Regions from separate parts of the Phreatobacter sp. AB_2022a genome, predicted to be linked through region 1. Evidence: predicted binding sites of a transcription regulator. Region 1 holds the regulator's gene; each other region holds the start of a gene.
What was found. The regulator LexA, encoded in region 1, represses DNA repair genes until DNA is damaged. The targets are predictions, from matches to a motif close to TGTTCNNNNTGTGTTCNG.
Positions count from the first base shown of each region.

Region 1 (3,273 bases):
CGAGCACCATGCCGGCGACCGCGGCGGTCTCGCTCGCGGTCTGCTGGCGGCGACCAACGGCGTGGCCGGCCTCGCCATGAGCTCGTTCGTCGCCTCGCTCGCGACGACGCCCTATGCGGCCTATCACTTCAACCAGATCCAGCTCTACGGCGTTCCGGGCAATCTGCTCGGCGCGCCGATCGTCGAATTCGTCACCATGCCGCTCGAAATGCTGGCGCTGCTGCTCTGGCCGTTCGGCCTCGACAGGCCGGTCTGGGTGCTTGCCGGCATAAGCATCGATCTGTTCGTCCGCGTCGCCGAATGGGTTGCCTCCTGGCCGGGCGGCAAGGTGCCGGTTGCGGCCTTCGGTCCGGTCGCGCTCGGCCTGCTGTCGGTCGGCCTCATCCTCGTGGCGGCCCTGTCGACGCCGCTGCGATGGGCAGGGCTGCTGTTCGTCGCGCTCGGTCTCGGCCTGGCGCCGCTCAAGCAGCGGCCGCTGCTCGCCATCGATGCCGAGGGGGCGACGGTCGCGGCCCGCGGCACGGATGGGCGCCTGCGCGCGCTGTCGCCGCGCGCCAACCGCTTCGCGCTGCAGCGCTGGCTCGGCGCGGATGCCGATCCGCGTCTTGCATCGGATCAGTCGCTGATAGCGGGCGTCATCTGCGACGCGGTGGGCTGCGCCATGGCGCTGGCGGGCGGCGGGCGGGCCGCCTTCGCGCGCGATCCCGAAGCGCTGGCCGACGATTGCCGCGAGGCGCGCATCGTCGTGACGCGCTTCCCGGCGCCGGCCGGCTGCCGCGCAACCGTCGTCGATCTGAGAGGCCTGGCCTGGACCGGAGCGGTGACGATATTCGCCGATGCGGACGGCTATCGCATCGCGACGAGCCGCGATCCCACGAGCATGCGGCCCTGGTTCCGGCCCCGGCCGTCGGGCGATGCCCTGTCGCTCCTGCGCCGCCCCGGCGCGGTCGCCGAGGCGCCCGCCCCCCAAGCTGCCGAGGAGCGTGAGCCCGTCGAGGACGGCGAACCGGGTCAGTAGCGGCGGAACAGGCCGACGAGCTTGCCCTGGATGCGGACCCGGTCGGGACCGAAGACCCGCGTCTCATAGGCCGGATTGGCGGCTTCGAGGGCGATCGACGTGCCGCGCTTCCTGAGGCGCTTCAAGGTGGCTTCCTCGTCGTCGATCAGCGCCACCACGATGTCGCCGGTGTCGGCCGCGTCGGTCTTGCGCACGAGGGCGAGGTCGCCTTCCAGGATGCCGGCCTCGATCATCGAGTCGCCGCGCACCTCCAGCGCATAATGTTCGCCGCGGCTGAGCATTTCCGGCGGCACGGAGAGCGTGTTGATCCGGTTCTCGATCGCCTCGCGCGGCACGCCGGCGGCGATCCGGCCCATGACCGGCACGGAGACCGGCATCACCGTGTCCTCCTCGACCGGCCGGCTGCGGCCGAGCGAGCCCTCGATCACGGCCGGCGCGAAGCGCTGGCGCGCAGGGCCGGCGGCCTGTTCCGGCTGCTTGATCACTTCCAGCGCACGCGCCCGGTTTGGCAGGCGTCGGATGAAGCCGCGTTCCTCCAGCGCCGTGATCAAGCGGTGGATGCCGGACTTGGACTTCAGATCCAGCGCTTCCTTCATTTCGTCGAAGGACGGTGGCACCCCGCTTTCCTTCAGCCGTTCCTGAATGAAGCGGAGAAGTTCGTGTTGCTTGCGCGTCAGCATCGGGTGTGTGCCCCTGATTACGAGCCGTCCGACTCACTCGAACAGATCATGAACAGTCCCTATCTGTTCTTTATGTGTTCCGCAAGCGTTGATATTTCGTGAAGTATTGACGCGGCGTACCGTTGCGGTCGCCGCGGCGGCGGTGCGGCTACCGCGGCAGCCGGATGATGCGGCACGGGCTGCCGGCCGCGGCCCGCTCGGCGAAGGGCGCGCGCAGCACCAGCGCGTCGGCTTCCGCGAGCACACGGATCATCGACGAATCCTGGATCGGGAACGGCGTCGCGACGAGCGTGCCGTCGCGCGTCTCCAGCGTCGCGCGCAAGTAGTCGGCACGCTGGTCGTTGGGCCCGACATCGGTGCCGAGAACGGCCGGCTCCGTCGGCGTCTCGATGTCGCTGCGGCCGGAAAGCTTCCGGACCAGCGGCATCAGGAAGATGGTGGCGCAGACGAAGGAGGCGACAGGATTGCCGGGCAGGCCGAGCAGCCGCATGCCGCCGAGATCGGCCATCATCAGGGGCTTGCCGGGCCGCATGGCGATCTTCCAGAAGCCGAGCTCGGCGCCTTCCCTGGCGATCACCTCGCGCATCAGGTCGTATTCGCCGACGGAGGCGCCGCCGGAGGTGACGAGAATGTCGGCGCCGGCGTCTCGCGCGCGCCCGACTGCGGCGAGCGTCTCGTCCAGCCGGTCGGGCGCGATGCCGAGATCGATCGCGATGGCCCCCTCGCGCTTCGCCATAGCGGCCACAGCCAGCGCATTGGACGAGACGATCTGGCCGGAACCAGGCACGGCGCCGGGCTCGACGAGCTCATCACCGGTCGACAGGATCGCGACGCGCGGCGCGCGCCGCACCGGCAGGCGCGCGTGATTCATGGCCGCGGCGAGGGCAAGCTTGCGCGGATCGAGCCGTGTGCCGGCGGCAAGGCCGGCGAGGCCGGCGGTGAAATCGAGGCCGGCGACGCGGATATGGCGGCCGGCCGGAGCGGCGGCGGCGAAGGTTACCTGATCGCCGGCGCGCTCGGCATCCTCCTGGATGACGATCGTGTCGGCGCCGGCCGGCAGAGCCGCGCCGGTGAAGATGCGCAACGCGGCGCCCGGCGGCAGCGGGGCGGAGAAGGGCCGGCCTGCCGCCGATTCGCCGATCACCGGCAGCGTCCCCGGCAGGTCGGCCGCGCGCACGGCATAGCCGTCCATCGCCGAGACGTCGGCCGGCGGCTGCGAGCGCGTCGCGACGATATCGCGGGTCAGCACGCGGCCGTCGGCGTCGGCGAGCGCCAGCCATTCCTCGCCCAGGGGCTCGGCGCCGGCGAGCACGCGGGACAGGGCTTCGGCGACGGGCAGCAGTCCGGCCATGTCAGTCCGCCCGATAGGCGCCGGAGGCGCCGCCCGTTTTTTCGATGAGCCGGATGCCCTCGATCCGCATGGCGCGGTCGACCGCCTTCACCATGTCGTAGACGGTGAGGCAGGCGACCGAGACCGCAGTCAGGGCCTCCATCTCGACGCCGGTCTGGCCGGACACCTTGACGGTCGCCGTGGCCCTGACGCCTGGCAGGGCATCATCGGGCACGATGTCGACC
Region 1 is NZ_JAPSET010000004.1:187,405-190,677, forward strand. It holds gene OZ671_RS04860 (ComEC/Rec2 family competence protein) at 1-1,018, shown strand, start outside; gene lexA (transcriptional repressor LexA) at 1,012-1,698, opposite strand; gene OZ671_RS04870 (molybdopterin molybdotransferase MoeA) at 1,847-3,049, opposite strand; gene moaC (cyclic pyranopterin monophosphate synthase MoaC) at 3,051-3,273, opposite strand, start outside.

Region 2 (3,273 bases), on a different contig from region 1:
GTGCTTGCGCGCGCAATAGACCGGGATATTGGCCATGGGGCCCGGCCGGTAGAGCGCGACCAGCGCGATGATGTCCTCGAAGCGGCTCGCCTTCATCTCGACGAGCGCCTTGCGCATGCCGACGCTTTCCACCTGGAACACGCCGACCGTTTCGCCGCGCGCCAGCATGTCGTAGCTCTTGGCATCGTCGAGCGGGATGGTTGCGAGGTCCACCGCGATGCCGCGCAGCTTCAGGAGGTCGACGGCCTTCTGGAGCACGGTCAGCGTCTTGAGGCCGAGGAAGTCGAATTTGACGAGGCCGGCCTGCTCGACCCATTTCATGTTGAACTGGGTGACCGGCATGTCGGTCTTCGGATCGCGGTAGAGCGGCACCAGCTCGACCAGCGGCCGATCGCCGATCACGAGGCCGGCGGCGTGGGTCGAGGCGTGGCGGTTCAGGCCTTCCAGTTTCACCGCGACGTCGAAGAGCTGGCGGATGACCGGATCCTCGTCGCGCGCGGCCTGCAGCTTCGGCTCGCCTTCGATAGCCTTGTCGAGGGTGATCGGAGCGGCCGGGTTCTGCGGCACCAGCTTGCACAGCTTGTCGACCTGGCCGTAGGGCAGTTCCAGGACGCGGCCAACGTCGCGCAGGACGCCGCGCGCCTGCAGCGTACCGAAGGTGATGATCTGCGCCACCTGATCGCGGCCATAGCGCTCCTGCACGTAGCGGATCACCTCCTCTCGCCGGTCCTGGCAGAAGTCGATGTCGAAGTCGGGCATCGACACGCGTTCCGGGTTGAGGAAGCGCTCGAACAGCAGCGCGAAGCGCAACGGATCGAGATCGGTGATGGTCAGCGCATAGGCGACCAGCGAGCCGGCGCCCGAGCCGCGGCCGGGCCCGACCGGGATGTCATGCTGCTTGGCCCATTTGATGAAGTCCGACACGATGAGGAAGTAGCCGGGAAACTTCATGCGCTCGATGATCGAGAGCTCGAAGGCGAGACGCTTGTGGTAATCCTCCTCCGTCAGCCCGGGCGCCGGGCCATGGGCGGCGAGCCGGCGTGCCAGCCCCTCCTTCGCCTGGCGGTTCAGCTCGAACACCTCGTCGACCGGCTCGCCGCCGGCCTCCAGCGTGAAGCGCGGCAGGATCGGCTTGCGCGTACGCACCCGGTAGTGGCAGCGCCGCGCGATTTCGATCGTGCTCTCCAGCGCTTCCGGCAGGTCGGCGAAGAGCTTCGTCATCTCGTCCTGCGTCTTGAACCGGTGCTCGGCGGTCAGCCGCGGGCGCTCGGGATCGGCCAGCACCCGGCCGCCGGCGATGCAGCCGAGCGCATCGTGGCTTTCATAGTCGGCGACGCTGGCAAAATAGCACTGGTTGGTGGCGACCAGCGGCAGGTCGCGGGCATAGGCCTCGGCGATCAGCAGCGGCTCGACCGCCTTCTCCTCCTCGAGGCCGTGGCGCTGCAGCTCGATATAGAGCCTGTCGCCGTAGATCCCGGCGAGCCGGTCCAGCCGCGCCCGCGCGAGCGGCCCCTGGCCTTCGCGCAGCGCCATGTCGATCGGTCCCCGCGGCCCGCCAGTCAGCGCGATCAGGCCCTCGGAAAACCGCGTGAGCCTGTCGATGCCGACGCTCGGGTCGCCGACATCGGAGCTTTCCATGAAGGCACTCGAGGTCAGCGCCATCAGGTTGCGATAGCCCTCCTCGCTCATCGCATAGAGCGCGATGCGCGGCTTGACCGCGCCGATATTGGGCCGGCGCGGATCCACCTCGCGGTCGGCGAAATCCACGCCGAGGGTCAGGCCGGCGATCGGCTGGATGCCGCTGCCGGTCAGCTTCTCGGAGAGTTCGAGGACCGCGAAGAGATTGTTGGTGTCGGTGACTGCCAGCGCCGGCATGCGGTCTGCGCTCGCAAGCTTGGCGAGCTTGGCGATGCCGAGGGCGCCTTCGAGCAGCGAGAAGGACGAGTGCACGCGCAGATGGACGAACCGTGCCGAGGCCACCAGCGGCCCTCCCCTTCATGTGAGTCTCAAGATCCTCTTGAAGCTTTGCCCCGCGCGGCGGCGCCGATCAATCGCCTCGAGCGCGAAGCAGCCAACCCGTCCACCGCTTGCAGCGCGGCGCCCGTCCATGGGCCGGCTCACAGGCCCTGGATCGCCTGCGCCCAGACCGCGACCATGCCGGTGAACAATCCGAGGGCTGCCAGGGCCGCCATGTCTTCGATGAGTGTCCGCACCATCAGTGCCTCCTCTTGTTGACCAGGGAAGCATGTTCTCATTTTGTTCGCAGGGCAAGCCGCGAGAACAAACGAGCAACTCAAAGAGTAAATGAAAGCTTATCCCGACGGGCGAATGCCGCGGCCTAGACCTCCACCACCAGGCCGTCGCGGATGGTGACACGGCGATCCATGCGCGCGGCGAGGTCCATATTGTGGGTGGCCACCACCGCGGCGAGACGCGAGGCGCGCACGAGCTGGGTCAGCGCCGAGAACACATGGTCGGCGGTCTTCGGGTCGAGATTGCCGGTCGGCTCGTCGGCCATCAGCACCCGCGGCGCGTTGGCGACAGCCCGGGCGATGGCGACGCGCTGCTGCTCGCCGCCCGACAGCTCGGCCGGCCGGTGCTTGAGGCGTTCCCCGAGTCCGAGATAGCCGAGCAGGTCGCCCGCGCGCACCTTGGCCTCCTTCGCACCCAGGCCGCGGATCATCTGCGGCAGCATGACGTTTTCGAGCGCGGAGAACTCCGGCAGCAGATGGTGGAACTGATAGACGAAGCCGATCTCGGTCCGCCTGATGCGCGTCCGCTCGCTGTCGGGAAGGCTCGAGGTCGGCACGCCGCCGACATAGACCTCGCCGCCGTCGGGAGCCTCCAGGAGGCCGGCGACATGCAGCAGGGTCGACTTGCCGGTGCCGGACGGCGCAATCAGCGCGACGCTCTCGCCCGGCCAGACCGCGAATTCCGCGCCCTTCAGAATCTCAAGCGAGCCCTCGCCCTGCTTGTAGCGGCGCTCGACCGCCTGCAGCCAGAGGACCGGCGGTTCCTGTTCGCTCGTCGTCTCACTCATAACGCAGCGCCTCGACCGGATCGAGCTTGGCCGCCCGCCAGGATGGATAGAGTGTCGCCAGGAACGACAGGACCAGCGCCATGACCAGGACCGCCAGGGTCTCGCCGGTCGACATGTCGGCCGGGATGTTGGTCAGGAAGCGCACCGTCGGATCCCACAGCGTGGTGCCGCTGAGCCAGGACACGAACTCCTGGATGCGCTCGATGTTGAGGCAGACGACGACGCCGAGCGCG
Region 2 is NZ_JAPSET010000017.1:117,316-120,588, reverse strand. It holds gene dnaE (DNA polymerase III subunit alpha) at 1-1,980, opposite strand, end outside; gene OZ671_RS14540 (ABC transporter ATP-binding protein) at 2,339-3,040, opposite strand; gene OZ671_RS14535 (lipoprotein-releasing ABC transporter permease subunit) at 3,033-3,273, opposite strand, start outside.
Region 2: a site for LexA is predicted at 2,247-2,264, ahead of dnaE (DNA polymerase III subunit alpha). Genes of this name have one in related genera too.

Region 3 (3,273 bases), on a different contig from region 1:
TTCGACCCCGGCGCCGGCGAAGCGCCCGATGAGATCGGCCCGCAGGGAGGCCTCGCCGCCAAACAGGTGGGAACAGCCGGTCATGTCGAGCACCAGCCCGTCGGTCCCGTCCATGGCCACCAGCGGCGTATAGCGATCGCAGGCCTCGGCGAGCCGCATGAGCAGGGCCGCGTCCCTGGCCGGCTCGGCATCCACCGCCAGGAGATCGGGCACCCGCGCCCGGGCATCGGCCAGAGTCAGGCCGGGATTGAGCCCGAGCGCCAGCGCCCGCCGGTCGACGGCGACAAGCCTCAGGGCGCTGCGGACCTTCTCGGTGAAGACCAGCGGCGGGTCATCCGGCCCGCCGGAGGGGCAAAGCCTCCTCCACCGGTCCGCCGGCAGGAAGGGCAGCCAGACGGCCAGGTAGCGGCGCGGCGACAGGCTGCCATGCGCCGGCAAGGGCCCTGTTTCGGAAGGTTCCGTCCTTGAAACGAGTTTCGTCACGATCCCACTCCACGCGCCATTGCCGGGGCGGCACGCCGGCCCGGTGACGCAACAAACTGATGGCGAAGGCGGGAAAACCGGGGGCATTGGCCTCCAGCGGCCGGGAGGCGAGCGCCGCGACCGCCCAGCGGGAGGCGGCGGCGCTCGGCATGGGGGCGGCGGCGACACGCACCATCAAGGTGGTCACTCGCGAGGCGACGGCGATCAGCGACAGCCGGCGGGACGCGTTCAGATCCAGCACTTTCGGAGCGCCCCACGGCTCGATCAGCACGGCGCCGAGCGCCGTGCAGCGGGCGGCCTCCGCGCCGGCCTTGAGCACGTCGGTGCCATCCTTGGCCCGGACCAGCACCAGGCGACCGGGATCGAGGCCGAACTCGGCCAGCCCGAGGGCATCGAGCCGGCCCGCTTCCAGATCGGCGAAGTCCTGCCGGATCCAGACGATCCGCCCCTCGCCCGCCGCCCTGAGCGCAAGGCCCAGGGCAAAACCGGCCGCCGCCGCGGCATCGGCCGGCGCACGCGCGAACACTTCGTGCAGCGCCGCGCGATCGAGCCCGCCGCCCAGCGGATCATCCACCATCGGCAGGCCGAAAGAGAAGATTTGCGACGCATCAAAGGCCGCCGGCCGCTCCAGAGCCGCCAGCTGCAATTTCAGCGCGCGGAGGGTATCCGGTGTCGCGCCCATGTCTTGTTCCTATTTTGTTCTCATCAAACAGCTTTGCCGGGCCGGAGTCAAGGCTCCGCTGGCGCCAGTGCTGCGCCCGCCCGTCCGGGGCGATACACTTCCATTCCGGAACGGAATGGCCGGGCCCACCGCAGACACCGCCAGCTTCGCGCGCTGGAAAATCCGCAACCCACGCAATAAGGCGAAGTCACGCGGGAAAAAATCTGGCGCGTATCGATCATATACACCAAGAACGAGACACCTCTTTTAGCTTTGCTGGACAGAGCCGCCCATTTCTGCATGCTATCCGCCTCGCTGCGGGAGGCAGGGTCTGCGGGTCAGGCAATGAGCGAAAGCCAGCAAGCCGATAGTGCGACTACACTCTTTGGCCCGGTGCTGGAGCAGGCCATCGACGCTGTCGTCATGTTCGGCCCCGACGATACTGTGACATTCTTCAACCAGGCGGCGGAGCGCCTGTGGGGCTATAGCCGCGACGAGGTGATCGGCCGCGAGAGCAGCCTGCTTCTGTCGCTGCCGACGCCCAGGCGATCGCCCTCAATCAGACAGGCGGGCGCCTCCCCGCCCCGTCCCGGCACCAGCACGGAGCTGCCGGTCGCACGCAAGGACGGCAGCATCGCCTGGATCACGCTTTCGCTGTCCGACATCCGCTCCGGCGAGTTCCGCTTCCGCGCGGCCTTCGCCAGGGACATCACCGCCGACATGCAGCGGCGCGAGGAGATCTATCTTCCCTCGCTGGTCGCCGACGAGACCGACCGGGCCGTGATCATCACCGACATCAGGCGCCGCATCGTCTATTGCAACCGGGCCTTCACGGCCATGTTCGGCTATGAACGGTCCGAGGTGATGGGCCGCTCGCCCACCGCGCTCCTGCGCGGCCGCCACACCGATCCGAAGACCCTCGCCCATCTCAACGGCCTTGCCGGCCGCGAGCGCGGGCTGCGCGAGGAGATCCTCGGCTATACCAAATCCGGTCGTGAAATCTGGCTCTCGGCCTCGATCAACCCGATCCGCGACCAGGCCGGCCGGTTCCGCCATGCCGTCTCCGTCATCGCCGACATCACCGAAGCCAAGCAGACCCAGATGCTGCAGCAGCGCGTGCTCGAGGCGCTTGCCAACGACCGGCCGCTGGGCGAGGTGACCGATCTCATCTGCCGTCAGGTCGAGGCGATCACCCCCGGCGTCGTCTGCTCGATCCTGCGCATCGACGGCGCCGGCTGCATCCGCCCGCTCGCCGGCCCCAGCCTGCCCGACCACTACAGCCGGGCGCTCGACGGCGTGCCGATCGGTCCCAATGTCGGCTCCTGCGGCACGGCCGCCTATCTCGGCATTCCCGTCCTGGTCGACGACATCGACACGAGCCCGCTCTGGGCGCCGTACAAGGAACTGCCGCTGCCGCTCGGCCTGCTCGCCTGCTGGTCGAGCCCGATCAAGCTCAAGGATGGCCGCGTCGCCGGCACCTTCGCCTTCTATTTCCGCGAGAAGCGCGGGCCGAGTGCCTGGCACGAGCGTCTGGTCGAGGCCTGCGTGCATCTCTGCGCGCTCGCCATCGAGCGCCACGATGCCAAGGCCTATATCGACCAGCTCGCCTATTACGACACGCTGACCGGCCTGCCGAACCGTCTCATGCTCGGCGCCAGGATCGACCAGACGATCGCCACGGCCGCTGCCGGCGGCAGGCAGCTCGCCCTGCTGTTCCTCGACATCGACAATTTCAAGGACGTGAACGACTCGCTCGGCCATTCCGCCGGCGACGCCCTGCTCGTCGAGATCGCCCGCCGCCTGCAGGCCGAGCTGAGGGCCGGCGACATCGTCAGCCGGCTCGGCGGCGACGAATTCGTAGTCATGCTGAACGACTGCGGCATCGGCGATGCCGCCCAGGTGGCCGACCGCATCCTCGGCGCGCTCGCCGATCCGGTCCAGGTCGAGACCATGGCCCTGCCGGTCTCCGCCAGCATCGGCATCAGCCTCTATCCGCGCGACGGGCTGAACAAGGAGGCCCTGCTGAAACATGCCGACACCGCCATGTACGAGGCCAAGGCCTCCGGCCGCGGCACGCATCGTTTCTTCAGCCAGGACATGAATCAGCTGTCCCAGGAGCGGCTCGTCCT
Region 3 is NZ_JAPSET010000021.1:46,631-49,903, forward strand. It holds gene OZ671_RS16505 (Y-family DNA polymerase) at 1-438, opposite strand, end outside; gene OZ671_RS16510 (ImuA family protein) at 332-1,165, opposite strand; gene OZ671_RS16515 (EAL domain-containing protein) at 1,490-3,273, shown strand, end outside.
Region 3: a site for LexA is predicted at 1,170-1,187, ahead of OZ671_RS16510 (ImuA family protein). Genes of this name have one in related genera too.